3 regions of the Blautia sp. OF03-13 genome follow, and region 3 is predicted to be linked to each of the others. Evidence: predicted binding sites of a transcription regulator. Region 3 holds the regulator's gene; each other region holds the start of a gene.
The links. Region 3 encodes Rex, which represses fermentation and respiration genes when NADH is low (regulators of the CRP and FNR family bind a similar motif). Its sites were predicted from a motif close to ATTGTTAANTANTTAACAAT; they were not measured.
Positions count from the first base shown of each region.

Region 1 (4,263 bases), on a different contig from region 3:
AGTTCATCAGTGCTTCCACATCGCCGTTCTGTACGTAAGATACAAACTGATGCGGACGGATGTCCATTTCGTTATAAGCAGGACAGGATGCGGAACATTTACCGCATTTCATACATTTTCTGGTATCCACACCGGCGATGGCACGGATTTCATCGGATGTTGCAATTTTCATGCCTGCACCTCCTCTTTGATGCCGAGTGCTTCTGCAAGAAGCTCGGTAAAGTAGGTAACCGGAAGACCTTCTTTTGTTCCGTTATTGCGCAGGTTGTACATGCAAAGCGGACATGCAGTGATCAGTTCTTCTGCTCCTTTGTAGGATGCGGATGCCATGATCTGGTCTACCATGTTGGATGCCATTTTCTTTTCTTTGAGGGATATGTAGCCGCCGCAGCACTCATTTCTCATCGGATATACGACCGGTGTTGCGCCAAGGGCCTTGATAAAGTCTTCAATGATTGTCGGATTTTCCGGATCGTCAAACTGCATTGTGGTGCTCGGACGAAGCAGCATACAGCCGTAATATGCGCCGATTTTTCTTCCTTTTAATGGGTTTACCACTTTCTCTTTGATCTTGTCAAATCCAACGACGTCACGCAGCACTTCCAGATAATGAAGTACTTTCGTTTCGCCAAGATATGGCTCGGAAAGAGCCATGTAGTTGTTTACTTTTGTCTGAATGTCTTCTACATTCGCCATGTCATCGTTTACGCGTTTGATCACGTGATGACAGGCGGAACAGACTGTGATCAGATCCTGTCCTTTTTCTTTGGCGTCTGCTAAGGCGCGAACCGAAGAAAGTTTTGTGGCGATTTCATCGGATGCCTGTGGATACACAGCTCCGCAGCACTGCCAGTTTTCAATTTCTTCCAGTTCAAATCCCAGAACTTTTGCGCACTCTCTGGCATAATGATCCAGATCTTTTGCTTTGTTCTTCAGCGTACAGCCCGGAAAATAACTGTAGGTCATGGAATTGCTCCTTTCTTACTTGCTCCTGTTGGTTTCCATTTTTCCTGCGGTATCTTCTGTCCGGCACCGGAAAAGTTTCCGGTACTCTTTTTATGTACACCCGGCGGAAAATTTCTTCAGGCGCACGTTAAGGCAGTGGGAGATACCGCTCTTTCGCACTTTCTGCCACTGCCATAAATTTTATGTTTTGAGCTTATTGCCCGCTCTTAGTGCTCGATCTGTGCGATAACTGCTTTTAATGCGTCGGCACTTGCTTTGAGTTTTTCTACTTCCTCTTTTGTCATACGCATCGGAATCTTGCCCTGTACGCCTTTCGGTCCAACGAGGGTCAGTGTGCTTAAGCATACATCCTCGATGCCGTACTCACCGTGCATCATGGAAGATACGGTTGCTACAGAATCGGAAGAAGAAAGAATGGTTGCTACCAGTTTGCATACTGCAACAGATACTGCATAGAAAGTAGCTCCTTTGTTTGCAATAACCTGTCCGCCGGAAGTTCTTACGTACTCCAGCATAGCATCTTTGTCGATCTTGGTTACGTTCCTGCCCATTTTTTCTACGGTCTCGTAGTACTCGTCCAGACTGACACCGGAAACGTAAGCGCCGCTCCACGGAATGAAGGAAGTATCGCCGTGCTCACCGAATACGTAAGCGTGGATGTTTTTCTGGGCAATGTTGAGGTGTTCAGACAGTCCGCAGCGAAGTCTCGCGGAATCCAGCATGGTACCAGAACCAAGGATCTGGTTTTCCGGAAGTCCGGAGATCTTTGTAAACACGTAGGTCATGATATCAACCGGGTTGCTTACAATGATGTAGATGGCATTCGGAGCCGCTTTTACGATTTCCGGTGTGATGGATTTTAAGATGTTTACGTTGGTCTGGGTCAGCTCAATACGGGTCTGGCCAGGCTTTCTTGCAATACCGGAAGTAATAATTACGATATCAGAGTCCTTGGCATCCTCATACTCACCTGCGATGATGGAGACCGGATCGCGGAAGCAGGTACCCTGCGCGATATCCATAACCTCTCCCTCTACTTTTTTCTTGTTAATATCGATGAGAACAATCTCAGACGCGATGTCTTCGTTCGACAGTGTATAGGCGATCGTAGATCCAACGCTTCCAGCTCCAATGATGGTAATCTTGCTGCTCATAAATACTCCTTTCTAAAATACCCCTAGTTGGTTTTTGTGATTGATAAATTTTTCACTTTCCTTATCATAGCACTATGACAAGAATTTAACAAGTGTTTTTTTCGAGCATTTTCGTGAAATCTTTTTTCTCACTGAGCCCGTACGCTTCCAGAAGGGGTGTTCTGGATATATTTCAATACAATTATACCATTTTTTGTTCTTTTTCACAAGAATTCTTTCCAAAAACTTACAGCTTTGTCCTTCATCCCGCAGAATTCGTCTTTTTCCGCATGGTTCCCGGGTTTTTGCTTTCTGTGTTTAGTTTCACACGTCTAACTTTCGTTCGTTATATTTTTAACAACTTTTCGTCATACGGGCTAGTTTCTGTCCTTCTTTTCTACATTTTGTAGGATGTATCCGCCAAATTTCCTGTCTGATTTTCATTTCTGCTGCCGCCAGACGCAAAAAAGACACGGATTTTTCTGTTCCGTGTCTTTTTTGCTCTGTTTTTTCTGTTTTTGCTTCTATTCTTCTGTTTCACGAGCCGTTGCCGCTTCGGCAAATGCATTTCCATATTCGGCAAGCGCCTCTTTTGCATAGACGGCATCTGACCGGTACGGCACATTTCCGTTTCCGACGTGCATCGTCACGTCCGCGCCTTTTCCAAGGATCAGAACAACCTCTCCCGGTACGGCGCCAAGAATCGCCTCCCGGATTGCTGCTCCGCGGTCCATGCGGATCTGGAAGGATGCACCTTCCTTTGCTATGTACCCGCCGATCTCCTCACAGATCGCCTGCGGATCTTCGTTTCCCGGATCATCCGGTACGAGGAAAATCCGGTCCGCCCGTTTTCCGGAAATCTCACCCATATCTTTTCTGCGGTTGAATGCTTTTCCGCCCGGGGTTCCGAACACAACGCTTACGCGGCTCCCCGGGTATTCGAGTGCTACGGTATCAAACATTTTTTCAAAACTCAGGCCATTGTGCGCGAAATCCACGATCGCCGTGACCTCGCCCGCGCTGCTCTCATACGTCTCCATCCTTCCCGGAACGGTGACGCCAAGGAGGCTTTCCTTGATCAGCGAAACCGGGATTCCCATCGACCAGGCAGCCGCAATGGCAGCTACGGCATTCTCCACATTGAAGGCTCCGTGCACCGGCAGGGTAAAATCTTCCGAGAAATCCGGTCCTGCCACATGGAAATAGAATTTTCCTCTGCCCGGCTTGATATCACTCACGCGGATTACAGCATTTTCTTTCGATCCAAACGTAACGACGCGCTCACATTTTGCCGCAGCTTTCAGGATTTCCCCGATATGGTCGCTGTCCAGGTTCACGCAGGCGCAGGTGCAGCGGTCGAAGATCTTTAATTTCGACTGGAAATAATCATCAAAATCCTTGTGCTCCGTCGGGCTGATGTGGTCCTTGGAGATGTTCAGGAAAATGGCGGTATCAAAATGCGTGTTTCCGACTCTCTCGTATTTGAGCGCCTGGGAGGATACTTCCATCACCATATGGGAAAGGCCTGCATCTACGGCATTGCGCATATGACGGCACAGCTCCAGGGATTCCGGCGTGGTGAGCGTTGATGCTTCTCTCGTCTTTCCGTCGTAATATTCAATCGAACTTAACAGTGCACATCCGTTTCCGCCCTGTTTTTTCAGGCAGGCATCGAGCATCGACTGCAGGTAGTAGGCTGTCGTTGTCTTTCCTTTTGTTCCGGTCAGCGCCGTGACATGCAGCGACTTTGCCGGATAATCGTAAAACGCCTCACCCAGCACAAACTGTGCTTTTCTGGCATCGTTGACGATGAGTGCCGGAATTTCTTTTCCCGCTTCGTATTTTTTTTCACTTACATAGGCAACAGCACCGCGGTTTACGGCGTCTTTTAAGTATACCTCTTTGAATGCAGCTCCTTTGCAGAGAAACAGCGTTCCCTGATCCGCTCCGCCCGAAAAATACGTTACGAGGGTAACGGGTCTGTCCTCTCCTTCTTTTCCTTCCGGCTCTGCAAATTCCACCAGAAGGCCTTCCTGCTCCAGAAGTTTCTTATATTCTAATACCGACTGTTTCATAGGATATCTTCCTCTCTTCTATGGGATTCTTTTTCAGCTTTCCTAAAATCCAGGCTCCATTATACCAGAATTGAAACAGCTTGTCCATC
Region 1 covers NZ_QTVR01000022.1:31,818-36,080, forward strand. Annotated here, with positions in the region: gene DXA55_RS14240 (4Fe-4S dicluster domain-containing protein) at 1-172, opposite strand, end outside; gene DXA55_RS14245 (CoB--CoM heterodisulfide reductase iron-sulfur subunit B family protein) at 169-966, opposite strand; gene DXA55_RS14250 (L-lactate dehydrogenase) at 1,173-2,120, opposite strand; gene DXA55_RS14255 (Mur ligase family protein) at 2,624-4,174, opposite strand.
Region 1: the regulator Rex is predicted to act here: its motif matches at 2,194-2,213, upstream of DXA55_RS14250 (L-lactate dehydrogenase).

Region 2 (4,263 bases), on a different contig from region 3:
GTATGGTAAAATGAGATTTACAACGCGCCGGGAACGGCGTAGTATGGAGGAAAATTCAAGAATGAAAAGAAAAGCAGCAGTCATGCTTCTGCTCATGACACTGGGAGCAGCCAGTGTGAGCGGATGTGGAAAAAACAATACAACAAGCAGCAGTTCCGTATCAAGCGCAAGCAGCACAAGCGCTTCCTCAGCATCCGATGCGTCGAGCGCAGGCAGCACATCGTCCGACAGCACAGCTTCTGAGGAATACGCTTCCCCGAGTGATGTAGACGGGATTCCGGTTGTCGATGAGGAAGTTGATCCTGCAGAGTGTGTAACGCTTGGAGATTACAAAAAGTTTACACTGGAAAAGAAAGTAGAGCAGGTAACGGATGATGACGTGCAGACGGCCATTATGGCAGAGACAGCTGTCACCATGGACGATCCGGATGCCACCGTACAAAAAGGCGACACCGCCGATATTGCCTATGTTGGCAAAGTTGATGGCAAGGAGTTTGACGGCGGAAGCAGCGATTCCTACAATCTGGTGATCGGATCCGGTACCTTCATCGATGGATTTGAGGATGGTGTCATTGGAATGAAAACAGGGGAGACAAAGGATCTGAACCTGAAATTCCCTGACAGCTATCAGAGTACCGATCTGGCAGGAAAAGATGTTGTGTTTACCGTTACGGTAAATGCGTTTACCCGCCCGGCAGAAAACATTGACGGATGGGAGCTCGATGATGCATGGGTAGCAAAAAATACAGATTACAGCACTGTGGAGGAATACCGTGCCGGAAAACGCGCAGAGCTGGAGGCTGCAAATGAGACGACAGCGGAAAATAATTTGCAGAATGACGCGATGCAGCAGATGGCAGACGGCTGTACGTTTCACAAAATTCCGAAATCCTATATCACCCTTGGCGAAGAGGATTACGATAAACGGTATACCACTTATCTTCAGAATTACGGCATTTCCCTGGACGACTATCTGGAGCAGTATGCGGACAGAGCAACCTACAATCAGGAGAAAGCAACGTATGCAGGAACGATGGCAAAAAGTGCCCTTCTTCTGGATGCCGTAAAAGAGGCAGAAGGCTGGACTACAGATGACCAGGATTACCAGCAGATCTTAAACGACGAGGCAGCCAATGCCAATATGTCGCAGGAAGATTTCCTGAAAGCAGCCAATGACTATTACGGGGAAGATACGGTAGTGCGCAATATCATGATGGAGCGCATGATCAATATGGTTCTCGATAATGCAACGGTCAATACTGTGACTGTGGATGCAGACGGAAATACAGTAGAATAAAAAGAGAAATCACCCCGAAACAGGATAAAAATTTCTGTTTTCCGGGGTGATTTAGCCGAATCAAGTAAGTCCCCTGCTTCCATTGCGAAAAGCAATAAGCAGTGGGTGGGGACTTGCTTGTATCAGGAGGAGTGCAAGCTCCTTCTGATAAACTGCGGAGCAGTTATTCAGTTATGAGCAAGTAGCGAAGCGGATTGCGAATATCCGCTTCGCATGTGGGAAACGAATTGTGTTCGTTACGCCATGATTTTGCGGAACAGATCCTTCAGATCTTCTACGCTTGCATCCTTCGGGTTGCCCGGTGCGCAGGCATCTGCGTGTGCGGAATCTGCAAGGAACTGCAGATCTTCTTCTTTGACTGCCTCGAGAACAGATGGGATTCCAACGTCTGCGGACAGCTTCTTAACAGCATCAATCGCTGCTTTTCTGTACTCTTCCTGAGACATTTCGTCTACACCTGCAACGCCCATGGCACGTGCGATTTCACGGTATTTCTCACCGGTGCACTCCTGGTTGTATTCCATAACGATCGGAAGCATCATGGCACATGCAACACCGTGTGGGGTATCATAAACAGCACCAAGGGTGTGTGCCATGGAGTGAGCGATTCCAAGACCTACGTTGGAGAAGCCCATACCTGCGATGTACTGGCCAAGAGCCATTCCTTCGCGTCCCTCTTTGGTGTTTGCGACAGCACCGCGCAGAGATTTGGAGATGAGTTCGATGGCTTTGAGATGGAACATGTCAGTCATTTCCCATGCAGCTTTTGTGGTGTAACCCTCGATTGCGTGGGTCAGAGCGTCCATACCGGTAGAAGCGGTCAGTCCTTTTGGCATGGAGGACATCATATCCGGGTCAACAACTGCGATGATTGGCATATCGTGCGGGTCAACGCATACGAATTTACGTTTTCTTTCAACGTCTGTGATAACGTAGTTGATGGTAACCTCTGCAGCAGTACCGGCTGTGGTCGGAACAGCGATGATCGGTACGCATGGATTTTTGGTCGGTGCAGTGCCTTCAAGGCTTCTGACATCCTCAAACTCCGGGTTTGCGATGATGATACCGATTGCTTTGGAGGTATCCATAGAAGAACCGCCGCCGATGGCGATCAGATAGTCAGCGCCGGATGCCTTGAAAGCTTCTACGCCGTGTTTTACGTTTTCGATGGTCGGGTTTGGCTTGATATCGCTGTAAAGCTCATAGTCGAGTCCGTTTGCGGTCAGAATATCGGTTACTTTGGAAGTAACGTTGAATTTAATCAGATCCGGGTCAGAGCATACGAAAGCTTTCTTGAAGCCGTGTGCCTTTGCTTCATTTGCGATCTCGGCAATAGCGCCTGCTCCGTGATAAGAGGTTGCATTTAAATTAATACGATTTGCCATGATTGAAAAACTCCCTTCTAAAATGAATAAATGGTTTTACTGAACTTGTTATTATATTAACAAATCCGGAAGGGAAAAAGAAAGTGACAGAAGAAGCGAAGTGTAACACTTTAAAAAAAATCGCCATTGTGACAAAAACAACAGAACAAAATTTGTGAAAAATAACCAGAGCGTGTCTGAAAAACCATTTCCGCAATCTGCAAGCCCCACTTTGACACGCGCTCTAAGAGAGCAGCTGCAGATTCCGGAACAGTTTTTTTAAGTCTTCCGGCATTGCCCGGACGAGAAGAGCTGCAAACTCGGAAGGTGTCAGATCCATGCCGGTAAGCACCCATTTTACGGTCATGGTGATGGAACCCTGACAGTACATTTCGAGAAGAAAATGCATTTCCGGTGAAACCGGACTGCCGCTTTTTTCGTGAATCAGATTTTCGTAGAACGCGAGAATCAGGTCAAAATCGTGCTCACGCAGAGAATTCTGCTTGTCGTAGCGGAAGGCAGCGGCGAAAAAAGCTTTTTCTTTCTGAATATAGGTAAATTTCTTTTCCAGACTGTCAAAAACGGTCGTTCCGCGCCCCATATGTTCGAAGGATTTTGTCAGTAATTTATCAAAGTACCAGTTGATCAGATCGTATTTGTCGAGAAAATTACGATAGAAGGTCTGGCGGGTAACACCGCAGATTTCACAGATCTGGCGCACGGTGATCTCTTCGACAGGGGTTGATTTCATGCACTCCTTCATGGATTCGGCAAGACGGTATTTTGTTTTTTCTCCTTTGGGAGCAGATACGGTGGAATGGATCATCCGGGCAGTTTCCTTTCGTTTCGAAAATTATAACTATGCAGAGTTATGCATATATTATAACGCGAATCCGAAAAAATAAAAAGCCCTGAACATGTTCCGGAGATAAGATACAGGAACATATTCAGGACGATTTTGCTTATTTTCTTTTGTTTACGGCCTGTCCGACACAGTAGCATACAGCGGCAACAACCATACCGTTGATGGAAGCGATGCCCCAGTGTAAGAGGTTCGCAACAATGGCACCGAGAATGACACCGGCAACCGCAAACCAGTCTACGGTTTTAAGCTTCGGCTGATCGGCTTCAAAGTCCTCTTTGTTCATGAAGTAGGCGAGCACCAGAATCATGCCGACCGGCGGCAGGGTACAGTTCAGAATGTTGAGCCAGCCGCAGAAGTTGTAGTACAGCCATACGGAGGCAACCGTTCCGATGATACCGGAAAGGAGAACCATCGGTTTTTTCCTCTGATGGAAGATGTTGGCAAGACCAAGACCTGCGGTGTACAGAGCGTTGTCATTTGTAGTCCAGATATTAAGACCGAGAACGAGAACAGCCAGGTAGAACAGGTTCAGGCGGACCATAACCTCGAAGATATCGTTTCCGCCGACAAAGATCGAGGAAACGGCACCGAAGAAGAACATCAGGGAGTTTCCGATGAAGAAGGCCACAACCGTGGTGATGGCACCCGCTTTTCCGTCCTTTGCAAAACGTGCGAAGTTCGGGGTTGCGGTTCCGCCGGAAACGAAGGAGCCGATGACAAGACCGGCACCGCCGATG
Region 2 covers NZ_QTVR01000004.1:86,683-90,945, reverse strand. Annotated here, with positions in the region: gene tig (trigger factor) at 62-1,297, shown strand; gene fucO (lactaldehyde reductase) at 1,534-2,682, opposite strand; gene DXA55_RS19495 (DUF6783 domain-containing protein) at 2,793-2,900, opposite strand; gene DXA55_RS04170 (TetR/AcrR family transcriptional regulator C-terminal domain-containing protein) at 2,906-3,487, opposite strand; gene codB (cytosine permease) at 3,624-4,263, opposite strand, start outside.
Region 2: the regulator Rex is predicted to act here: its motif matches at 2,727-2,746, upstream of fucO (lactaldehyde reductase).

Region 3 (4,263 bases):
TTCTTGCGGAGACGTGCCTGTTCTTCTTTCTGCGCTTTCCAGTCCAGCTTTGTGGAGGAGGCTTCGGAAGGAGCCGCTGTTTCTTCCGGAGCGGCGGCATCGGCAGCAGGAGCATAGATGCGGGTCAGCTCTTCTTTTTTCTCCAGATAGTAATCGTAATTTCCGATATAGTTGACGAGTGTTTGTCCCGTCAGCTCCAGAATCCGGGTTGCAGTCTGATTGATAAAGTAACGGTCGTGGGAAACGTACAGTACCGTTCCAGTGTAATCCTTCAGCGCGTTTTCCAGAATCTCCTTTGATACGATATCGAGGTGGTTGGTCGGCTCGTCGAGGATCAGGAAGTTGGCGTTCGAGAGCATCAGCTTGGCAAGAGAAATTCGTCCGCGCTCACCGCCGCTCAAGGTATGAATCGGTTGGAAGACATCGTCGTTTGTAAACAGGAAGGCGGCCAGCACATTTCGGATTTCGGTGTTTGTCAGATACGGATACGCGTCGGAAATCTCCTGGAAAATGGTCTTTTCCATGTGGAGCACCTGATGCTCCTGATCGTAGTAACCGATCTGTACACGGCTTCCAAGTGTAAAAGAGCCGGCATCCGGGCGGATGACTTCGTTTAAGATCTTTAAGATCGTCGTTTTTCCCGTTCCGTTGTTTCCGATGATTGCGACGCGCTCCCCGCGCTTGATTTCGAAATTCAGATCCTGGAAAAGCGTCTGTCCCGGGAAGGCTTTGGAGAGGTGCTCGACGGTCAGCACATCGTTTCCGCTTGTGATGCGCGGTTCCAGACGGATCCGCATATCGGAGCGTACTTCGGTCGGCTTTTCCAGCACATCCATTTTGTCCAGCATTTTTTCACGGCTCTCGGCGCGTTTGATGGATTTCTCGCGGTTGAAAGATTTCAGCTTTGCAATGACTTCTTCCTGATGGTGGATTTCCTGCTGCTGGTTGACCCAGGCATGGTAAGCGGCTTCACGGAGCATTGCTTTTTTTTGACTGTAGGCGGTATAGTTTCCCTCAAAAGTTGTTACTTTTTTATTGTCCACTTCAACGACTTTTGTGACAACGCGGTCGAGAAAGTAACGGTCATGGGAGACGATCAGGACGGCTCCGCTGTAATTTAAAAGATACGTTTCGAGCCAGGAGATCGAGTCCATATCGAGGTGGTTGGTCGGCTCGTCGAGCAGAATGATGTCCGGTTTGGTGAGCAGCAGTTTACCAAGTGCCACGCGGGTCTTCTGACCGCCGGAGAGGGAGTCCACCTGTTTTTCAAAATCGCTCTCGGAAAAGCCAAGACCTTTTAAAACACCGACGACTTCACTGCGGTACGCGTATCCGTTTTCCAGTTCAAAGGTATGGGAGAGGCGGGTGTAGGTGGAAAGAAGTTCATCCAGCTCTGCACCGGATTTTGTATTCATATCACTTTCCATCTGACGGAGGCGTTCCTCCATATCGATCAGATTCTGTTTCGCGGTCAGCACTTCCTGGTAAATGGAAAGGTGTCCGGTCAGATCCTGATGCTGGGCGAGATAGCCCATCGTCTTTCCTTTGGAGAGGATGACCTCTCCCTCATCGGCCCTCATTTCGCCGATGATGATTTTTAACAGCGTCGATTTTCCGGCACCGTTGATGCCGACCAGTGCGGTTTTTTCGCGTTCTTCTATATGAAAAGATGCATTTTTGATAATTTCCGTTGTCCCGAATGCTTTCGAGATATTCTGACATGCAAGAATCATGTGGTTCCTCCAGATAACATATTTCTGTATTTTGACATAATACACCATCCTTATTATAGAGAGTAATACACAAAATTTCAAGAAATCTTTGACAATTTTCTATCAACCATATATAATATGAATATATGCAGGTGTAAATAAGGAGGAATTTATCTTGGAAGAAAAAGGAATTTCGCGGGCAGTTATCAAAAGACTTCCTAGATATTATCGTTACCTGGGCGAATTGCTGGAGGACGGAGTAGAACGGATCTCTTCCGGTGAGCTGAGCGAGCGGATGAAAGTGACAGCTTCCCAGATTCGCCAGGATTTAAATAATTTCGGCGGCTTCGGCCAGCAGGGGTATGGTTATAACGTGCGGTATCTGTACAGCGAGATTGGAAAAATTTTAGGTCTGGACAGAGTCCACAATATGATTTTTGTCGGAGCCGGAAATCTGGGACAGGCGCTTGCTAATTATGCGGCCTTTGAAAGAAGCGGATTCAAAACGGTCGGTATTTTTGACGTCAACCCGGTATTAAAAGGAATCTCCGTGCGCGGAATTGAAATCCGCATGGCGGACGAGCTTCCGGAATTTATCAAGGAACACCATGTAGAGATTGCGGCTTTGACACTGCCAAAAGCAAAAGCGGTAGAGATGGCAGAGATTCTCGTGGACAACGGTGTAAAAGCAATCTGGAATTTTGCACATACCGATCTAAACTTAAAACTTCCGAAAGATGTGATCGTCGAGAACGTCCATCTTTCCGAAAGTCTGATGCGTCTCTCCTACAATCTGACCAGATATGAGGCGGAGCATCCAAAGAACAATTAAGAAACCAAAACAAAAGCAGGAGAGTCTTCGGGAAACCGGAGACTTTTTCTGTTCACTTTCCGGATAAGGCAGGAAAAGGAGGAAAAGCGATGAAACGGATTCTTACAGCAGCACAGATGAAGCAGGCAGACCGCAATACGATCGAAACCATGGGGGTACCGTCCCTGGTACTGATGGAGCGCGCAGCGCTGTCCTGCGTGGAGGAGCTTCAAAATGGAACATGGGATACAGGAAAAGTCCTTGCTGTGTGCGGTCCCGGAAATAATGGAGGGGACGGTGCGGCAATTGCACGGATTTTAAAGACGAAAGGGGTGGATGCGGAACTGTTCTGTCTTGGAAATCCGGAAAAATACAGTGAAGGCATGAGAGCACAGAAGAAAATTGCGGAAAATTATGGGGTCCGTGAGGTTAAGAATCCGGATTTCCGGGAATATACTGTTATCATAGATGCCATCTTTGGAATTGGCGTATCCCGTCCGCTGGCAGGGGAGTACCGGAGGGCAGTGGAAGCAATCTGCGCAAGCGGTGTTCCTGTTCTTGCCGTGGACATCCCTTCGGGGATCCACACGGATACCGGAGAGGTCCTTGATGCGGCGGTGAAAGCCAGAGCCACGGTGACATTTGCCTGTGCAAAGCCAGGGCTTCTCTTTGATCCCGGAAAACGATATGCCGGAGAGGTCCTGGTCCGTGATATCGGAATCGGCTTTGATGCAGGAGAAGAGGAGACGCCCTGGTACGGTTCAGTGGAAAAAGAAGATCTGGACCGGTTTCTTACCCGCACGCCGATGGGAAATAAGGGAACCTTCGGAAAGGTGCTGGTACTTGCCGGTTCCGGTGCCATGTGCGGAGCCGCTGTTTTGTGTGCCAGGGCAGTCCTTGCATCCGGTGCCGGCATGGTAAAGGTTGTGACAGAGGAAAGAAACCGTACGCCGCTTTTCTGTGCCCTGCCGGAAGCAATGGCGGATTTCTGGAAGGAGGATGAGCCGCTTCCGGAAGAAGCCCTGCTGCAGGATCTCGCCTGGGCGGACGCTGTTGTTGCGGGACCGGGACTTTCCAAAAGCCGGACGGCAAAAGAACTGCTCGTTTTTACGGTGCAGCACACAGAAGTTCCTCTTGTTCTGGATGCAGATGCGCTGAACCTGATTGCAGAAGATGCAGAGATTCTTTCGGGCTGCCGGGCAGAAAAAATTTTAACGCCTCATGTAGGAGAGCTTGCACGGCTGCTGCACATGACCATTGCAGAATGCCAGCGTGACCCGGCAGGAAGCGCCGGAAGGGCAGCCGAAAAATACCAGGCCTGCTGTGTACGAAAGGATTCCGTAACCGTGACAGCAGAGGAAGGGCGTGAGCAGTATTACATAAACACAAGCGGAAGCAGTGCGCTTGCGACGGCGGGAAGCGGCGATGTGCTCGCGGGAATCACAGGCGCCTTTGCAGCAAAACGTCAGTGTGAAAAAAACGAGAAAAAAATCAGCCTTGCCAAAACAGCGGCACTGGCGGCATATGCGCATGGAAAGGCGGGAGAGGCTGCGGAAGAAAAAAGCAGTGCTTCCTATGTAACAGCATCCGAGATTATCAGAGGATTGCAGTCAATCTGAGCAAAGCAGATCAGAATCACGGGTTCCCAAAAGGACTCCGGGCGGACTTTTTTGAAGCGCCGGATGAAATTTGTGAATACCTCCGGAAAAACAGGCAATATTAAATACATGGAAACGATTT
Region 3 covers NZ_QTVR01000001.1:13,049-17,311, forward strand. Annotated here, with positions in the region: gene DXA55_RS00055 (ABC-F family ATP-binding cassette domain-containing protein) at 1-1,733, opposite strand, end outside; gene DXA55_RS00060 (redox-sensing transcriptional repressor Rex) at 1,888-2,544, shown strand; gene DXA55_RS00065 (bifunctional ADP-dependent NAD(P)H-hydrate dehydratase/NAD(P)H-hydrate epimerase) at 2,634-4,142, shown strand; gene DXA55_RS18015 (hypothetical protein) at 4,206-4,263, shown strand, end outside.